DNA from 3 places in the Mesorhizobium sp. C120A genome. Region 2 is predicted to be linked to each of the others. Evidence: riboswitches for the same ligand, from Rfam matches in the RefSeq annotation. Region 2 holds a riboswitch; each other region holds the start of a gene.
What was found. A riboswitch is a leader RNA that binds a small molecule or an ion and turns the genes downstream of it on or off. The one in region 2 is predicted to bind cobalamin.

Region 1 (3,270 bases), 3.2 Mb from region 2:
GAGCGCTCGATGAACACCTATCTCGGCGCCTGCGTCGAGCTTGGCCCTGAGGATGTCGAGGCCGACAAGGCATCCGGCGCCAAGGTTACCTATTTCGAGGGCTATCTGTGGGATCCGCCGCGCGCCAAGGAGGCGATCCGGCAGACGGCGAAGCTCGCACACGAGGCCGGACGCGAAGTGTCGATGACGTTGTCGGATTCGTTCTGCGTCGACCGCTACCGGGACGAGTTCCTCGAGCTGATGCGCTCGGGCACTGTCGACATCGTCTTTGCCAACAGCCACGAGATCAAGTCGCTCTACCAGACAAAATCCTTCGACGAGGCGCTGGCTCAGATCCGCAAGGACTGCAAGATTGCCGCCGTCACCCGTTCCGAAAAAGGCTCGGTGATCGTGCGCGGCGACGAGACCGTGGTCATCGAGGCGACCGCCATCAAGGAGTTGGTCGACACCACCGGCGCCGGCGACCTCTACGCCGCCGGTTTCCTGCATGGCTACACGCAGGGCCGCAACCTCAAGACCTGCGGCGACCTTGGCTCGCTGGCGGCCGGCCTGGTGATCCAGCAGATCGGCCCAAGGCCAAGGCAGAATTTGCGCCGCGAGGCGGAAGGGGCTGGGTTGCTGTAGATGCGCCGGCAACTAACCAGCCGCCCTACTGACGCGATGACCGCAGTGGCGGAACTGTGTCAAAGCTCGCTGATAGCGACAGCCATTCGCTTCGGAGAACTGACCCATGCTGCTGCCGTGAAGCTCGCTGGAGGAGCGGTGCAAGGCGTGCTTGCCATGACGGCATTCACCGTCATCCAGATCGTCACCAGCATTTTCCAGAAGCTCAGCTTGGGGAAGGCCAGTAAGGTTCCTGAGGTAACGGAGAACTCGCGGCGTCCGTCGGACTTGACTTGCGATCACGTCCCACGATGCCGAATGCGGGCAGCAGACTGAATATTTCACAATGCTAGACAAAGGCGTAAAAGCGCGATCACATAACGACATAAACATTTCGTTATGCGTCATTGACAAAAGAGCGAACTGCTGTGATTGTCTGCGTGTCGTGGTTCTCGCGTGCGGCGCTGCCGCAGCGGAGCTAAGAGGGAAGCCGGTGCGATGCCGGCGCTGCCCCCGCAACTGTTAGCGGCGAGCCAACCCCAATCACGTCACTGAGGCGAATACCCTCAGGAAGACGGGTAGAGGCTATGACCCCGCGAGCCAGGAGACCTGCCACGCGAATTACGTCCACGGGCGGGGTGTCTCGGTGGCCGCTGCAACCCGGCGTTGATGCCGGCCTGCTAGCGCCTTCCTTGTCACCGACGCCCCAATCATCGGGGTATGACATGACTGTCTCTCAGCAAATTCCTGTAGCAACGCTCGGCGTGCCGCGCTTCGGTCGTCGGCGAGAACTGAAATTCGCCCTCGAAAGCTACTGGTCCGGAACATCGTCCGCTGGCGACCTTCTTGCGACGTCGAAGGCGCTCCGAGCCGCTAGCTGGGAAGAGCAGCGCGATCGCGGCGTGTCGAAAATCCCGTCGAACGACTTCTCGCTTTACGACCATGTGCTCGACACCGCAGCCATGGTCGGGGCCATTCCATCCCGGTACGGCTGGAATAGCGGCGAGGTCCCACTTGACATCTACTTCGCAATGGCGCGCGGCAACCAGGGTCAGACGGAGGATTGTGGACACGCTGGTCACCAGGAGGAGGCTCATGGACCTGGTGTAACCGCGATGGAAATGACCAAGTGGTTTGACACCAACTACCACTACATTGTGCCGGAACTCGATGATGATCAGACGTTCGCCCTCTCGTCATCGAAGCCGGTCGATTACTTCCTCGAGGCTAAAGCTCTCGGCATACACACACGCCCAGTCATCCTTGGACCTATCACCTTCCTCAAGCTGGCGAAATCGCGTGCCGAAGGGTTCGGTCCCATCGCGCTCCTACCGCGGCTGCTGCCCGTTTACGAGCAAGTCCTGCAGAGGCTGAAGCTGTCGGGAGCCGACTGGGTGCAGATCGATGAGCCAGCGCTTGTCCTCGATCTGAACCCGAACGAACGAGCTGCGTTCGAATTCGCCTATGGCCAGCTGTCGAAAGCCGCGCCCGAGCTGAAGATCATGCTGGCTACGTATTTCGGGTCGCTGGGAGACAATCTCGAAACCGCGGTTTCTCTGCCCCTGGCCGGCCTGCATATTGATCTCGTGCGCGCTCCCGAGCAGCTGGAAACGGTGGGTCGGCTCGCTCCGAAGGATCTGGTGCTCTCGCTCGGCTTGATCGATGGCCGCAACGTCTGGCGTGCGAACCTGCCCGCCATTCTCGACCGCATCAAACCGATCGTCGCCGGCTGGCCCTTGGACCGCGTCGAAATTGCGCCTTCTTGCTCGATGCTGCATGTGCCGATTGACCTGCGCATGGAGACGGAACTCGAGGCCGACATCAGGTCGTGGCTCGCCTTCGCGGCCCAGAAGACCGACGAGCTGGTCTTGCTGGCCCGGGCCCTTTCCAAAGGCAGGGATGCGGTGGCAGCCGCGTTGAAAGCTTCTGCCGAGGCTGCCGCCACTCGCTTGACGTCCACGAAGATCCATGACCCGCTTGTTGAGGGGCGGATCGCCAGCATTGACCATAGCATGAAACGACGAGAGAGCGCTTTTGGCGAGCGCTCCAGAGTCCAGGCCGGCACGCTCGGGCTGCCGCCGTTCCCGACGACGACAATCGGGTCCTTCCCGCAGACGCCGCAGGTACGCCGCGCGCGGTCCGCTCATGCGAAGGGCCAGCTCAGTTATGTCGACTACGAGATTTTCCTGAAGAAGGAGATCGAGTCAGCAATTCGTTGGCAGGAAGAGATCGGGCTGGACGTGCTGGTGCACGGTGAGTTCGAACGAAACGATATGGTACAGCATTTCGGCGAGCAGCTGTCCGGCTTCGCCTTCACTCAGCATGCCTGGGTGCAAAGCTATGGGTCGCGCTACGTGCGTCCCCCCATCATCTTCGGGGACGTATCGAGGCGCAATCCGATGACGGTGCGCTGGTGGCAATTCGCCCAGTCGCTTACGGAAAAGCCCGTGAAGGGAATGCTCACAGGCCCAGTGACCATTCTCAACTGGTCCTTTGTTCGAGACGACGTACCCCGCTCCGAAGCCTGCCGCCAGATCGCGCTCGCCATCCGCGACGAAGTGACGGATCTCGAAAGGTCCGGCGCAAGGATGATCCAGATCGATGAGGCCGCGTTTCGCGAAGGATTGCCACTGCGCCAATCTGACTGGAAAGCCTATCTCGACTGGG
Region 2 (3,270 bases):
CCTCAGCCGCCCAGGCGCGGTCATAGTAATGATTGACGCGCGGGCCGACGGCCTGCAGCAAAAGCCGCATCGGCTTGCCGCCGACATCGACGAAGCCTTTTACACGCAACACGTTTTCCTGTTCGGCGGCGGTGGCGACGCGCTTGGCCAGGTCGTCGGGATTGGCGATCGAGGGGATGTCGACGATGAAGGTGTCGAAATCGTCATGCTCGTGATCGAAGGCGCCGTCATGGTGCGACTTGCGGTTCTCGATGTCGTCTTCGACGGCGAGACCGAGGCCAAGCAGCACCGACGGGTCGACCTTGCCATGCGCAGTCGGCACGATTTTTACCGCGCGAGCGGAATGCTCATTGATGATGGCGTTGGCGCGGGCCGAACCGGCTGAATCCATCAAATCGCTTTTCGACAGGATGATCAGGTCGGCGCAGGCGATCTGGTCCTCGAAGACTTCTTCGACCGGATCGTCGTGGTCGAGCGTTTCGTCCTGAGCGCGCTGTGCCTGCAACGCGTCCATGTCGTTGGCGACGCGGCCTTCGGCCAGCGCCGGGCCGTCGACCACGGCGATGACGCCATCGACGGTCACCCGGCTCTTCACGCTTGGCCACTGGAACGCCTGGACCAGCGGCTTGGGCAGAGCGAGGCCCGAGGTCTCGATCAGGATGTGGTCGACCCTCGGTGTCAGCGCGAGGATCTTGTCGAGGGCGGGCACGAAATCGTCGGCGACTGTACAGCAGATGCAGCCATTGGCGAGTTCGACGATGTTTTCCTCGGGGCAGGTGTCGATGCCGCAGCCTTTCAGGATTTCCCCGTCGATGCCGATGTCGCCGAACTCGTTGACGATGATGGCGATGCGCTTGCCGCCGGCATTTTCCAGGAGATGGCGGACCAGCGTCGTCTTGCCGGCGCCGAGGAAGCCTGTAACGACAGTGCAGGGAACACGGGAGAGGTTGGCGGCCGGGTTTGAAGCGTTCATCGTCAGTCCTTCAGCATGTCGAGGGGTGGGATGCGGGCAACGAGGCCGCGCTTGAGGCTATCGGGCCGGCCGCGCCACGGGATGAGGCCGTCGGCCGAAGTCGCGAAGAGCTTTGCGCCGGTAACGAGGTCGGCGCCGCTGGTTGCGGTCAGATCGCCGAAGACATAGCTCCAGCAGCCATCGCGCAGGATCGCGGCGCTGAGCCTGCGCTTGCAATTGCCGAGGCATTCGACGGTGCGGACGCGGATGTTGTCATCCGCTGCGGCGAGGCGCGTGTCGTCGGCCAGAAGTTCGCCGGCGCGAGGATGGGCGTCGGAACCGGTTTCATCGCGGCAGGAGGCGCAGACGATCACGGTCACGCCGGTCAACGCGTCGCCATCGGCGGACGAAACATCCGCTGTGCCAGCCGAAAAACTGCTGTTCTGGTCCAAAAACCGGGCTCCTTGCCCGGAAACCCGCCAGGCGATCGGATACTTTGTCTCAGACGGCAGGTCTCCTGGCTCGCGAGTCATTGCCTTGGTTAGCCGCCTTCCCGGTGTTACCCAGTGGCTTTCGGCCTTGGCTCTTCGCTTACAGTTGCGGGGACAGCCGCGGATTTGGGATTTTTTCGTCCCGCACCGCATTCCCTCTTGGCCCTTGCCGTTGCGGGCAGGGGACCGTCTGGAGCGGATTTAGGCTTTTGCAGGCAGCGGTGTCAACGCACGGCTACGACATGGCGATGTCGGCAGGGGCTGTCATGTCCCGGCTTCCGGCAGTGCCAGGATGACCTGTCGGATAGCTTGATAGCCATCGCTATAGTCCCAGTCATGACCGACAGCCAGATTCTGTCCCTCATGCCAAACCGCGTTGTCCAGAAGGACTTCGGCACTAATCAGCGTGCCCTTCAAGCCTGCCAGAAAGGTCCGGACAAAATGGCTTCCGGGGGGGTACCGAAGCTGTGAACAGCTTTTCCAGCTTGGCATAGAATGCTGGATAGCCTGGTGTCAGCGAGCATAGCTCGGTTGTGGCCTGGGAAATGACCGGGCCGCTATAGATTTTCCAGCGGGCATCTTTTCGCCAGATCTTCCAACTGGCGCTGCTTCGCTGCCAAAGCTCTATTTCGGCCTGCATGTTCTCGCAGACGTGATCGGCCAGTCCCTCAATGGCCACATGGAAAACACCACGGAGAAACTTTTCAAACGCCTGGTTCAGTTCCTGTTCGCGCGTGTCGCCGAAGCCAGCAAAGGATTCAATGACCGGCTGAACATCAAGCAGCGGAGAAAAAATGTAGATTTCCAGGACCAGCCGGTCAGAACTCGTCTCGAACACCTCAGCCTCAAACCGAAGCTGCTTCGATTGGAGCATGACGTCCCTATCTCTGCGGACTGCATCTATTCCATGCGCAATGAGGGCGCCATGGATCATGTCGAGCACTTTGTCCGATGCCATTGCACAACCTACGAGGCTTATTGAGGCGTCTATGACAGACGCTGCAAGGGTTGGCCATCTCTCTCGCTAGCCAATGCCGGCCCCAGATTGCCGGCCGGCGTCACTTCGATGCGCTCAAGGCCAAGCCAGCCCTGCATCTCCTTTAGTTCCTCGAAAAGCTGTGCGGTGGTCTCAGGCGGTGCGCCTGCTTCGGCATAGGCGGCGTGGACGCGTAAGACACTCGCAGGCCGGTCGGCCTTGAGGTCGACGCGGGCGACGATCTTGTCGCCGAGCAAGAAAGGCAGCACGTAATAGCCATATTGCCGCTTGTCGGCCGGGGTGTAGATCTCGATGCGGTAGCGGAAATCGAAGAGACGCTCGGTGCGCGCGCGCTCGAAGACCACCGGATCGAAGGGGGCCAGCAAGGCGCGGGCCTCGATCTTTCGCGGCAGGCGGGCGTCCCTATAGAGGTAAGCCGGCTTGTCCCAACCTTCGACGTTTACCGGCAGCAACTCGCCCATCTCGACCAGTTCCTCCAACCGGCCCTTCATGTCGGCCGGCGACAAGCGGAAATAATCGCGCAGGTCACCCGACGTCGCGATGCCGTGGGCGCGGGCAGAAATGCGCAGCAATTCGCGGTGCGCGTCCTCGGCGGCCGGCACCGGCAGATCGAGGATCGCCTGCGGCAGCACGCGCTCGGGCAGGTCATAGAAGCGTTCGAAGCCACGGCGGTGCGCCGTGGTGATGCGTCCGGCCCAGAAGAGCCATTCGAAGGCGTGCTTGGCGTGGCTCCAGCCCCACCAGCCGCCCGAACCTTTCTGGCCTTCCAGTGCCGAAGCGGCAATCGGGCCGCGCTCGGCGACCGCGCGGTAGATCTCTTCGATATAGGC
Region 3 (3,270 bases), 2.7 Mb from region 2:
GTTGCCGAACCGATCCCTGTCGCTGCTCTGAGGAACGAACTTCTGTTGGTCGTTCGACGAGTTCAGCAGCTTGTAGACCGCCGAGTTGGTGCCGGTCGACGAAGTGCGGGTGGTGTCGACGGCAGCGGCCGGCTGGTTGGCGCCATTGGAGCCATAATTGTCGCTGCCGGCAAAGGCAGCGCTCGAAACAGCCAGAACGGCTGCGGTGGCAAGAACGATCTTCTTCATTTTAGTCTCCTGAATTTTTCTGATGCCGCCAGCTGCAGCGGATAAGCCCGCCACGTGCTGGAAACCGACTTTTAGCGGCCGAAAAGGTTACGGTCGGCACCGTGGGCAGGCGCCTGCTCGGCTGGAGCCGACTTCTCAACCGAAGCCGTATGGCCACTATCGGTCGACGTAATCGCAGGCTGGTTGGCGCCGTTCGAACCGTAGTTGTCGCTGCCGGCGAAAGCGCTGCCGGAGATGGCCAAAACGGCGGCGGCAGCAAGGATGATCTTTTTCATTTCAAATACTCCTGAATTTTTTGGGATCCCGAGAGCGACGGGTTAGCCGCCCTTCTTTGGTCGGGATCAGCGATTGCCGTAGAGGTCGCGGTCGGCGCCCTGAACGACAGGCTGCTTGTCAGCGTGCGCCGGCTTCTGAATGGAAGCCGTATACGAGCTGTCGACCGAGACGGCTGGCTGGTTCGCACCATTGGAACCGTAATTGTCGCTACCGGCGAAGGCGCTGCCGGTGATCGCCAAAACGGCTGCGGCAGTGAGGATGATCTTTTTCATTTTTAGTACTCCAGTTTGTCTGTCCGTCTAGCGGCGTGTCTTGGGAGGAATTCGCGTCGTTCGGACAGCCCCGATGTGGGAAAGCCATAGGCTGGTTTCCAATCACGAAGTTGTTCCGTGTGGACCACGCTCCTGCACCTTGAAATTGTACCAGGAAGTTCCTTCATGGCTGTTTATTGTATTGTTTTCAGTTTCTTATGTCGAACCGAGTGGTTCGCTCCGATGTCGGTTTCCGGGCCGTCGTTCACACCGTCCTGCACGCATTGTCAACAGAAACGAACCGTTCGGTTCGATTAGAGATTGCTAATAGTAACTTTTCGATACCGTTGAGCCCTTTTTGCCCCCGATCGAACTGGATCCGCAGCGATTCGAAACGGCGATGATGGCGTCGCAAGAAACGTCTCAGCTCTTTGACCGGCGGCGGGGAGCGTATGCCGCGCGTGTCGCGCCGCATGGATACGATGTCGCTTTCATGCCGACGTCGCGATCGCTGCCGTGATTAGATGATCGCATCTCAGGTGCCGCTTCGTGACGACGCAGCGGAGAATTGGGAAGCCGGTCAGAATCCGGCGCTGCCCCCGCAACGGTGGTGGAGTTGAAGTCGCAACGGGAGACCACTGGGCAAGAGCCTGGGAAGGTGTCGCGATGGTCCGCAAGGACAACTCCAGAGCCCGGAAACCAGCCCGAGATGCATAGACTCGACTGATCGCGGTGGGCGGTCAAGAGGTGGATAGTGCATGTCCGGCGCCGCGCCGGCCTGCGTCCGATCCTTCCTCCATCACCACCAAGTTCAGTCCTTAAACCACGAGGACAGAACTATGGATACGCGCAACGACATGCTGAGGCTCCTGAACGGCCGCAAGCAAGGCTTTTCGCTGGAACAGCCCTTCTACACCGACCCGGACTATTTCAAGCTCGACATGGAGCTTATCTGGTATCGCGACTGGCTGTTCATCGGCCATGATTGCGAACTGCCGAAGCCCGGCAGCTATATCACCGTGCAGATCGGCGATTATCCGGTGGTGCTGGTCCGCGACCAGAAGGGCAACATCAACGCCTTTCACAATTCCTGCCGCCATCGCGGCAGCCGTGTCTGCAACACTGAGAAGGGCATGGCGGCAAAGCTTGTCTGCCCCTATCACCAGTGGACCTACGAGCTTGACGGCCGGCTGCTGTTTGCCCGCCAGATGGCCGACGGTTTAGACAAGAGCCAGTTCGGCCTGAAGCCCGTCGCCTGCGAGAGCGTCGGCGGCTACATCTTCATCTGCCTGGCGAAAGAACCTGCCGACTTTGCGCCGATGCGCGCCATGATAGAGCCCTACCTCAAGCCGCACCGGCTGAATGAAGCCAAGGTCGCCTTCGAGAGCACCATCATCGAGAAGGGCAACTGGAAGCTGGTCTGGGAAAACAACCGCGAATGCTATCACTGCGCCGGCAATCATCCGGAGCTGTGCAAGACATTCCCCGAAGCGCCGACGGTGACCGGCGTGCAGGGCGCCGACAGCGATCCGGAGATGCTGGCGCACTGGGCGAAATGCGAGGCGGCGGGCCTGCCGAGCAAGTTCCGCACCGATCCGGCCGGGCAATACCGCGCCACCCGCGCGCCGCTGCTGCGCGATGCCGTCAGCTACACGATGTCGGGAAAGCGCGCGGTGACGAAGAACCTGTCCGACACTGTTGCCGCCGACCGCATCGGCACCTTGATGCACTACCACTATCCGACGACTTGGAACCACATACTGATCGACCATGCGGTCACCTTCCGGGTGCTGCCGATCAGCGCCACGCAAACCGCGGTGACGACCAAGTGGCTGGTGCACAAGGATGCGGTCGAGGGGGTCGACTACAACCTTGAGGAGCTCACCCATGTCTGGACCGAGACCAACGACCAGGACCGCCGCATCGTCGAGGAAAACGCCTTCGGCATCCTGTCTCCGGCCTATGAGCCCGGCCCCTATTCGGAGCTGCACGAGGGCGGCGTGATCCAGTTCGTCGAATGGTACGCGGCCTTCATCGGCCCGCGCCTTGCCGAAGGTGGCAGGCCGGCGCTGCGCAGCGTCGCGTGAGCTGGAGCAGGCGAAGAAGGACCGGAGGATGAATGCGATGACGGATCTTGGGCTCTATCGCCATCTCGACCAGATGGCGCCCTGGAACGATAGGCTGCAGGTGCTGGAAGTGATCGGCGTCAGCGACGAGGCGCCTGACGTCAAGACCTTCACCTTCCGCTCCGACAACCAGACCTGGTTCCGCTACAAGCCGGGCCAGTTCCTGACGCTGGAACTGCCGACACCGGAAGGGCCGCTGATGCGCACCTATACGCTGTCGTCGTCGCCATCGCGGCCGTTTTCGATCGCGGTGACGGTCAAGGCGCAGGCCGGCAGCATCGGCACGCGCTGGATGTTCGACCATCTGGTGCCCGGTTCGCATGTCAAGGCCTACGGACCGGCCGGCGACTTCTCGTTGCACAGCCACCCGGCGGCCAAATACCTGTTCA

Region 1: linked by a shared signal. The riboswitch ahead of metE (5-methyltetrahydropteroyltriglutamate--homocysteine S-methyltransferase) and the one ahead of NL532_RS14475 (DUF1636 family protein) in region 2 are both predicted to bind cobalamin.
Region 3: linked by a shared signal. The riboswitch ahead of NL532_RS01285 (aromatic ring-hydroxylating oxygenase subunit alpha) and the one ahead of NL532_RS14475 (DUF1636 family protein) in region 2 are both predicted to bind cobalamin.

The regions. Positions count from the first base shown of each region.
Region 1 is NZ_CP100476.1:6,166,735-6,170,004, forward strand. Features, by position in the region: gene NL532_RS29960 (adenosine kinase) at 1-624, shown strand, start outside; cobalamin riboswitch at 1,033-1,234, shown strand; gene metE (5-methyltetrahydropteroyltriglutamate--homocysteine S-methyltransferase) at 1,329-3,270, shown strand, end outside.
Region 2 is NZ_CP100476.1:2,993,100-2,996,369, forward strand. Features, by position in the region: gene cobW (cobalamin biosynthesis protein CobW) at 1-973, opposite strand, end outside; gene NL532_RS14475 (DUF1636 family protein) at 976-1,404, opposite strand; cobalamin riboswitch at 1,443-1,649, opposite strand; gene NL532_RS32205 (DUF6348 family protein) at 1,708-1,935, opposite strand; gene NL532_RS14480 (DUF6348 family protein) at 1,841-2,401, opposite strand; gene NL532_RS14485 (winged helix-turn-helix domain-containing protein) at 2,431-3,270, opposite strand, start outside.
Region 3 is NZ_CP100476.1:270,796-274,065, reverse strand. Features, by position in the region: gene NL532_RS01300 (DUF680 domain-containing protein) at 1-228, opposite strand, end outside; gene NL532_RS01295 (DUF680 domain-containing protein) at 300-503, opposite strand; gene NL532_RS01290 (DUF680 domain-containing protein) at 570-776, opposite strand; cobalamin riboswitch at 1,276-1,477, shown strand; gene NL532_RS01285 (aromatic ring-hydroxylating oxygenase subunit alpha) at 1,595-2,842, shown strand; gene NL532_RS01280 (FAD-binding oxidoreductase) at 2,880-3,270, shown strand, end outside.